Linked DNA regions of Bradyrhizobium sp. WD16. The protein of the gene in region 1 binds, or shares a complex with, the protein of each later gene. Links are inferred from orthologs where the notes say so. Each region holds a gene or a part of one and is shown on either strand. Other genes may lie near its edges.

Region 1 (3,646 bases):
TCCGCTTCCTCGCCGCTGTGGCGATCATTGGCGGGATCGTCTATGGCGGCATCTACGCCCTGGCCAATTTCGTCACGCCGGTGCCGCGGGAGATCACCGTCTCGGTGCCGCCGGACAAGTTCATCAAGCGCTGATCGCGGCGGAGGCCGGATGGCAGGCCCAGCACGACAATCCCGCACCAGCCAGTCCGATGCCGGCCTGGCGCAGCTCTTTCTCGACATGCTGGCGGCCGAGCGCGGCGCCGGCGACAACACGCTGAGCGCCTATCGCAACGATCTCGACGACCTCGCCGCCTTCCTCGCCGCGCGCAAGTCGAGCTTCGCCTCGGCCGATACCGACGCCCTGCGCGCCTATCTCGCCGACCTCGATGCCCGCGGCTTCAAGTCCACCACGGCGGCGCGCCGGCTGTCGGCGATGCGCCATCTGTTCCGCTTCCTGCTGACCGAACAGCTCCGCCGCGACGACCCGGCGGCGATCCTGGCCGGCCCCAGGCGCGGCCGGGCGCTGCCCAAGGTCCTGACCATTGCCGATGTCGACCGCCTGCTCACCGCGGCCAAAGCCGCGACAGAGGTGGCGGGGCTGAATGCTGCGCAGCGCCTGCGCGCCCTGCGGCTCTATTGCCTGCTGGAAGTGCTTTACGCCACCGGGCTGCGCGTCTCCGAACTGGTGGCGCTGCCGGTCACCGCGGCGCGGCGGGATGCGCGCATGATCATGGTCCGCGGCAAGGGTGACAAGGAGCGCCTCGTCCCCCTCAATGACGCCGCCCGCGCCGCCATGGCCGCCTATCTCGCAGCCCACGACGCCACGCACGGCAAGGACGGCCGCAGCCGATGGCTGTTTCCGTCCTTCGGCGACAGCGGCCATCTGACCCGGCAGCATTTCGCCCGCGAGCTCAAGGAATTGGCCGCCGCCGCCGGCCTGTCGCCGCGGCTCGTCAGCCCGCATGTGCTGCGCCATGCCTTCGCCAGCCATCTGCTGCACAATGGTGCCGACCTGCGCATCGTCCAGACCCTGCTCGGCCACGCCGATATATCCACCACGCAGATCTACACCCACGTGGTCGAGGAGCGGCTCAAGAGCCTCGTTCGCGACCTGCACCCCCTCGCCGATGGCTGAGCGCAAGCGCCGCTTTCTTGTGTGGACGGCTTCCACTTTGGCGAAAAATGCTCTAGCGCATGCGTGGAATTGCCCCGCCGATCAGGCAATTTTCACTAATGCATTGATCGTGCACGTTTAATTCTCGCCTGCCAGCCTTTTCGCGTTGCCGCGGAAGGGTTCCCATATGTCAACCATGCCGGATCCGATGCGCAGCTATCTCGATTTCGAAAAGCCGATCGCCGAACTCGATTCCAAGATCGATGAATTGCGCGCGCTTGCCGCATCGGGCAGCGACATCGGTGACGAAGTCGCCCGGCTCGAGGACAAGTCCCGCCAGTCGCTCGACGAGCTCTATGCGACGCTCACCCCCTGGCAGAAGACGCTGGTCGCCCGTCATCCACAGCGGCCGCACTGCCTCGACTACGTCAACGCCCTGATCACCGAATTCACCCCGCTGGCGGGCGACCGCAAGTTCGCCGAGGACCAGGCGCTGGTCGGCGGCTTCGGCCGCTTCCGCGGTGAGAGCGTCTGCGTCATCGGCCAGGAGAAGGGCGCCACCACCGAGAGCCGGCTCAAGCACAATTTCGGCATGGCCCGACCCGAGGGATATCGCAAGGCGGTGCGGCTGATGGAAATGGCCGACCGTTTCGGCATTCCGGTGATCTCGCTGGTGGATACGGCCGGCGCCTATCCCGGCATCGGCGCGGAAGAGCGCGGCCAGGCCGAGGCGATCGCCCGCTCGACCGATGCCTGCCTCCAGCTCACTGTGCCCAATGTGGCACTGGTGATCGGCGAAGGCGGCTCCGGCGGCGCCATCGCCATCGCCACCGCCAACCGGGTCCTGATGCTGGAGCACGCCATCTACAGCGTGATCTCGCCCGAGGCGGCCTCCTCGATCCTGTGGCGCGACGGCACCAAGGCGCAGGAAGCGGCGACCAACATGAAGATCACCGCGCAGGATCTGCTGCGCTTCGGCGTCATCGACGGCATCCTCAAGGAGCCGAGCGGCGGCGCTCACCGCGATCCCGACGCCATGATCACCACGGCCGGCAATGCCATCGCGCTGGCGCTCGACGAGCTGCGACCGCTCGACGGCAAGGTGCTGCGCGACCAGCGCCGGCAGAAATTCCTCGCCATCGGCCGCAGGCTGGGCTGACAAGGGCCCCGCCGCGACGGGGAATTGCGGCATTTTCGGGGCAGCCCCCGCCATCGACCGTCGTTCCGGTCTTTACCGTTGATTCACCACGGAACCGGCGGCCGGGGCGCCGACCGGGAAACGAGTTGCGGCAGGCAAACCTTAAGGATAAAAATTTAGCCATCGGCGTCGTCGACGTCGATGGTCCGGTTTGGGGGTCAGGGTTCGACTTGGTCGTGCCTTTTCGCCGACACAGTCTGCGCTGACGCTGTTTGCCGTCGACAGCTGGGGCCGCGGGATTGCGGCCCGTAAGCTGCCCGGCGCGACAGGGCCGGTCCCGGGGTGCGGAGCTTCAGAGTGAAATCACGCCTGCCCGTTCGTGCGCTTGTCGCATCGGCCGCCGCCGCGGCTTCGCTTGCGCTTGCCGGCTGCGATGGCGACAGCCTCTCGACCAGCGCCAAGGCCAACAAGCCGATACCGGAAAAGCTCGTCGCCGAGATGGACGCGAAGAACATGGACAAGGCATCGCCGATGCTTGTCCGGCTGTTCAAGCAGGAGGCCGAGCTCGAGGTCTGGAAGCAGGATCGCAACGGCCGTTTCGCGCTGCTCAAGACCTATCCGATCTGCCGCTGGTCGGGCGATCTCGGCCCGAAAGTCCGCGAAGGCGACCGTCAGGCGCCGGAGGGCTTCTACACCATCACGCCGGCGCAGATGAATCCGCAGTCGGCCTACTATCTCTCGTTCAACATGGGCTATCCCAACGCCTTCGACCGCTCGCTCGGCCGCACCGGCTCGCAGCTGATGGTCCATGGCGACTGCTCCTCGCGCGGCTGCTACGCCATGACCGACGAGCAGATTTCGGAGATCTACTCGCTCGGCCGCGAGGCCTTTTTCGGCGGCCAGCGCGCCTTCCAGGTGCAGGCCTATCCGTTCCGGATGACGCCGCAGAACTTCGCCAAGCACCGCGACAACCCGAACATGCCTTTCTGGAAGATGATCAAGGAAGGCAGCGACCACTTCGAGATGACGCGGCAGGAGCCCAAGGTCGACGTCTGCGACCGCCATTACGTATTCGACGCCCAGCCGCCGGCGGGCTCGACCAAGCCGCTCAGCTTCAATCCGACCGGCGCCTGTCCCGCCTACCAGATCCCCGAAGAGATCGCCGACGCAGTGCGCGAGAAGCAGCGTGAGGACGAGATCAAGACCGCCGAGCTGATCGGCCGCGGCACACCGCAGGCAAGGCGCAACACCGGCATCGACGGCGGCATGAATGCGGTCTTCGCCGCCAAGATTCCGAACGGCCAGACCGGCCTGTCCGATCCGACCACCCCGAACTTCTCGGTGGCCTCGTATTCGCCTGCGCCAGGGACCATTCCGCCGACGGTCAATCCGCCGCAAGCGCCCGAACCGCGG
Region 2 (2,844 bases), 340 kb from region 1 along the record:
GCGATCACGACCAGCGGCCGCGACACCCGCTCCTCGAGGTCGCCGATGGCGGCAGCGACCACCCGGCCGCCGTCGACATTGTGGCCGCCGTCGAGCCAGATCTCGGCATCCGGCGGCGCTACCGCGAGCAGGGCACCCGAGGTCAGCCGCTGCATCCGCGCCGGCCATTCGGCGCGGGCGATGCCGGTCTCGAAGGCCGACTGCTCGATACGGAAGGCGTCGGTGGCCCGCAGCGCGGCGATCGCCAGCCCGGCATTGTCGAACTGATGGCGGCCGAACAGCCGCGGCGCGGACAGATCGAGCAGGCCGCGCTCGTCGTGATAGACCAGACGTCCATGCTCGACATCGACGTGCCAATGCTGGCCGGCCATGTGCAACGGTGCGCCGGCACGGCGCGCCGCCAGTTCGATCACCGCCTCGGCCTCGGCCGGCTGCGCCGCCGATACCACCGGCACCCGCCGCTTGATGATGCCGGCCTTCTCGCCGGCGATGGCCGCGAGCGTGTCCCCGAGAAAGTCCTGATGATCGATGCTGACGGGGGCGATGACGCTCACCGCCGGCTGATCGATCACATTGGTGGCGTCGAGCCGGCCGCCGAGGCCGACTTCGAGCAGCACCGCGTCGGCCGGATGCGAGGCGAACAGCGTCAGCGCCGCCGCCGTTTCCATCTCGAACACCGTGATCGGGGCGCCGGCATTGACCGCCTCGCATTCGGCCAGCACCGCGCGCAACGCGTCGTCGCTCGTCAATTCGCCGCCGCCGACGCGGCCGAGGCGAAAACGTTCGTTGATGCGCACGAGATGCGGCGAGGTGTAGGTGTGAACGGCGAGCCCCGCGGCCTCGAGAATGGCGCGCAGATAGGCCACGGTCGATCCCTTGCCGTTGGTGCCGGCGACATGGATGACCGGCGGCAGCCGCCGCTCGGGATGGCCGAGGGCGTCGAGGATCCGCAGCATGCGGTCGAGCGTCAGGTCGATGCGCTTGGGATGCAGCGCAGAGAGCCGCGCGAGAATGTCGTCGAGGGGCGCCGGCACCGCCGCTCGCGCGGTCACGAGGCCGGCGCGGCGGCCGCAATGGCCGCATTCCGCCCGGAATTCTCCACCGCCGGCGTCTTCATCAGCAGTCGGCACAGCCGCGCCAGGGTCGACCGCAGCTGGTGACGGTGGACCACCATGTCGACCATGCCGTGATCCTTGAGATATTCGGCGCGCTGGAAGCCCTCGGGCAGCTTCTCGCGGATCGTCTGCTCGATGACCCGGGCGCCGGCGAAGCCGATCAGGGCGCCGGGCTCGGCGATCTGGACGTCGCCGAGCATGGCGTAGGACGCCGTGACGCCGCCGGTGGTCGGATTGGTCAGCACGACGATGTAGGGCAGTCGCGCCTCGCGCAGCATCTGCACCGCGACCGTGGTGCGCGGCAGCTGCATCAGCGAGAGGATGCCTTCCTGCATGCGGGCACCGCCGGACGCGGCGAAGACGATGCACGGCGATTTCTTTTCGACCGCGAGTTCAAGACCCTTGATGATGGCCTCGCCGGCCGCCATGCCGAGCGAACCGCCCATGAAATCGAAGTCCTGGACCACGACCACCGTCGGCGAGCCTTCCAGCCTGCCGAAACCGACTTTCACCGAATCGTTGAGGCCGGTCTTGGCGCGGGCGTCCTTGAGACGATCGACATATTTGCGCTCGTCGCGGAACTTGAGCGGATCGACCGCGACCTCCGGCAACGCAACGTCGAACCAGGTCTCGTTGTCGAAGACCGATTTGAGCCGCGCCACCGCGCCCATGCGCATGTGGTAGTTCGAGCCGGGAATGACGAACTGGTTGCTCTCGACGTCCTTGTAGAACACCAGCTGCCCGGAATCCGGGCACTTGATCCAGAGATTCTCCGGCGTCTCCCGCCGCAGAATGCTGCGGATCTTGGGACGGACGACGTTGGTGATCCAGTTCATGTAAACGAGCTCCTTAGCCGCTTATGTGCGTCCGGCCCGGCGGGCCGGCAAGGGGGCCTTTCAAGCCTTGTTGGTCTTGGCGACGCCGTGCACGCCCTCGGCCAGCGCCCGGGCGAGAGTAGTGACGGCATCGAGCGTGGCCGCCGTCGCGCGGCCCTCGCCATCCAGCGAGCCGCGCAGCGCATCGACCAGCGCCGAGCCGACCACGACGCCGTCGGCGTGACCGGCGATGGCCGCGGCCGCCTCCGGCGTACGGATGCCGAAGCCGACACAGACCGGCAGGGCAGTGTGGCGCTTGATGCGGTCCACCGCCGCGCTCACCGCCTTGCTGTCGGCGCTGGCGCTGCCGGTGATGCCGGTGATCGAGACGTAATAGACGAAGCCCGAGGTATTCGTGAGCACCGCGGGCAGGCGCTTGTCGTCGGTCGTCGGGGTGGCGAGGCGAATGAAGTTGAGCCCGGCCCTGAGCGCCGGACGGCACAATTCGTCATCCTCTTCCGGCGGCAGGTCGACGATGATCAGGCCATCGACGCCGGCCGCCTTGGCGTCGACGAGGAAGCGCTCGACCCCGTAGATATAGATCGGATTGTAATAGCCCATCAGGACCAGCGGCGTGACGTCGTCGCCGGCGCGGAACTGGCGCACCAGGCCGAGCGTCTTCGCCAGCGTCGTGCCGGCCTTGAGCGCGCGCAGGCCGGCGGCCTGGATCGCCGGTCCATCGGCCATGGGATCGGTGAAGGGCATGCCGACCTCGATCACGTCGGCGCCGGCCTTCGGCAGCGCCTTGATGATCTCCAGCGATGTCGCGAGGTCTGGGTCACCGCACATCACGAAGGTGACGAAGGCGGCGCGGCCCTCGTTCTTGAGGGCCTCGAAACGGACGTCGATACGGG

Evidence for each region.
Region 2: the proteins of DB459_RS06925 (region 1) and accD are in contact, whole or in part, in a solved structure (PDB 8UXZ), measured with the Escherichia coli proteins. The link is inferred for Bradyrhizobium sp. WD16 from one-to-one orthologs.

What each region holds. Positions count from the first base shown.
Region 1 is NZ_CP028908.1:1,491,921-1,495,566, forward strand. Bases 406-3,272 are described here. They hold DB459_RS06925 (acetyl-CoA carboxylase carboxyltransferase subunit alpha), read left to right. Parts: upstream 406-1,291; coding sequence 1,292-2,254; downstream 2,255-3,272. Other genes in these bases: xerD (site-specific tyrosine recombinase XerD), read left to right, coding at 406-1,116; DB459_RS06930 (murein L,D-transpeptidase family protein), read left to right, coding at 2,591-3,272. Also shown: DB459_RS06915 (histidine kinase), read left to right, coding at 1-134; more of xerD, read left to right, coding at 151-405; more of DB459_RS06930, read left to right, coding at 3,273-3,646. UniProt on the Escherichia coli protein: Component of the acetyl coenzyme A carboxylase (ACC) complex. First, biotin carboxylase catalyzes the carboxylation of biotin on its carrier protein (BCCP) and then the CO(2) group is transferred by the carboxyltransferase to acetyl-CoA to form malonyl-CoA.
Region 2 is NZ_CP028908.1:1,828,931-1,831,774, forward strand. It holds accD (acetyl-CoA carboxylase, carboxyltransferase subunit beta), read right to left. Parts: upstream 1,952-2,844; coding sequence 1,049-1,951; downstream 1-1,048. Other genes in the region: DB459_RS08430 (folylpolyglutamate synthase/dihydrofolate synthase family protein), read right to left, coding at 1-956; trpA (tryptophan synthase subunit alpha), read right to left, coding at 2,012-2,844.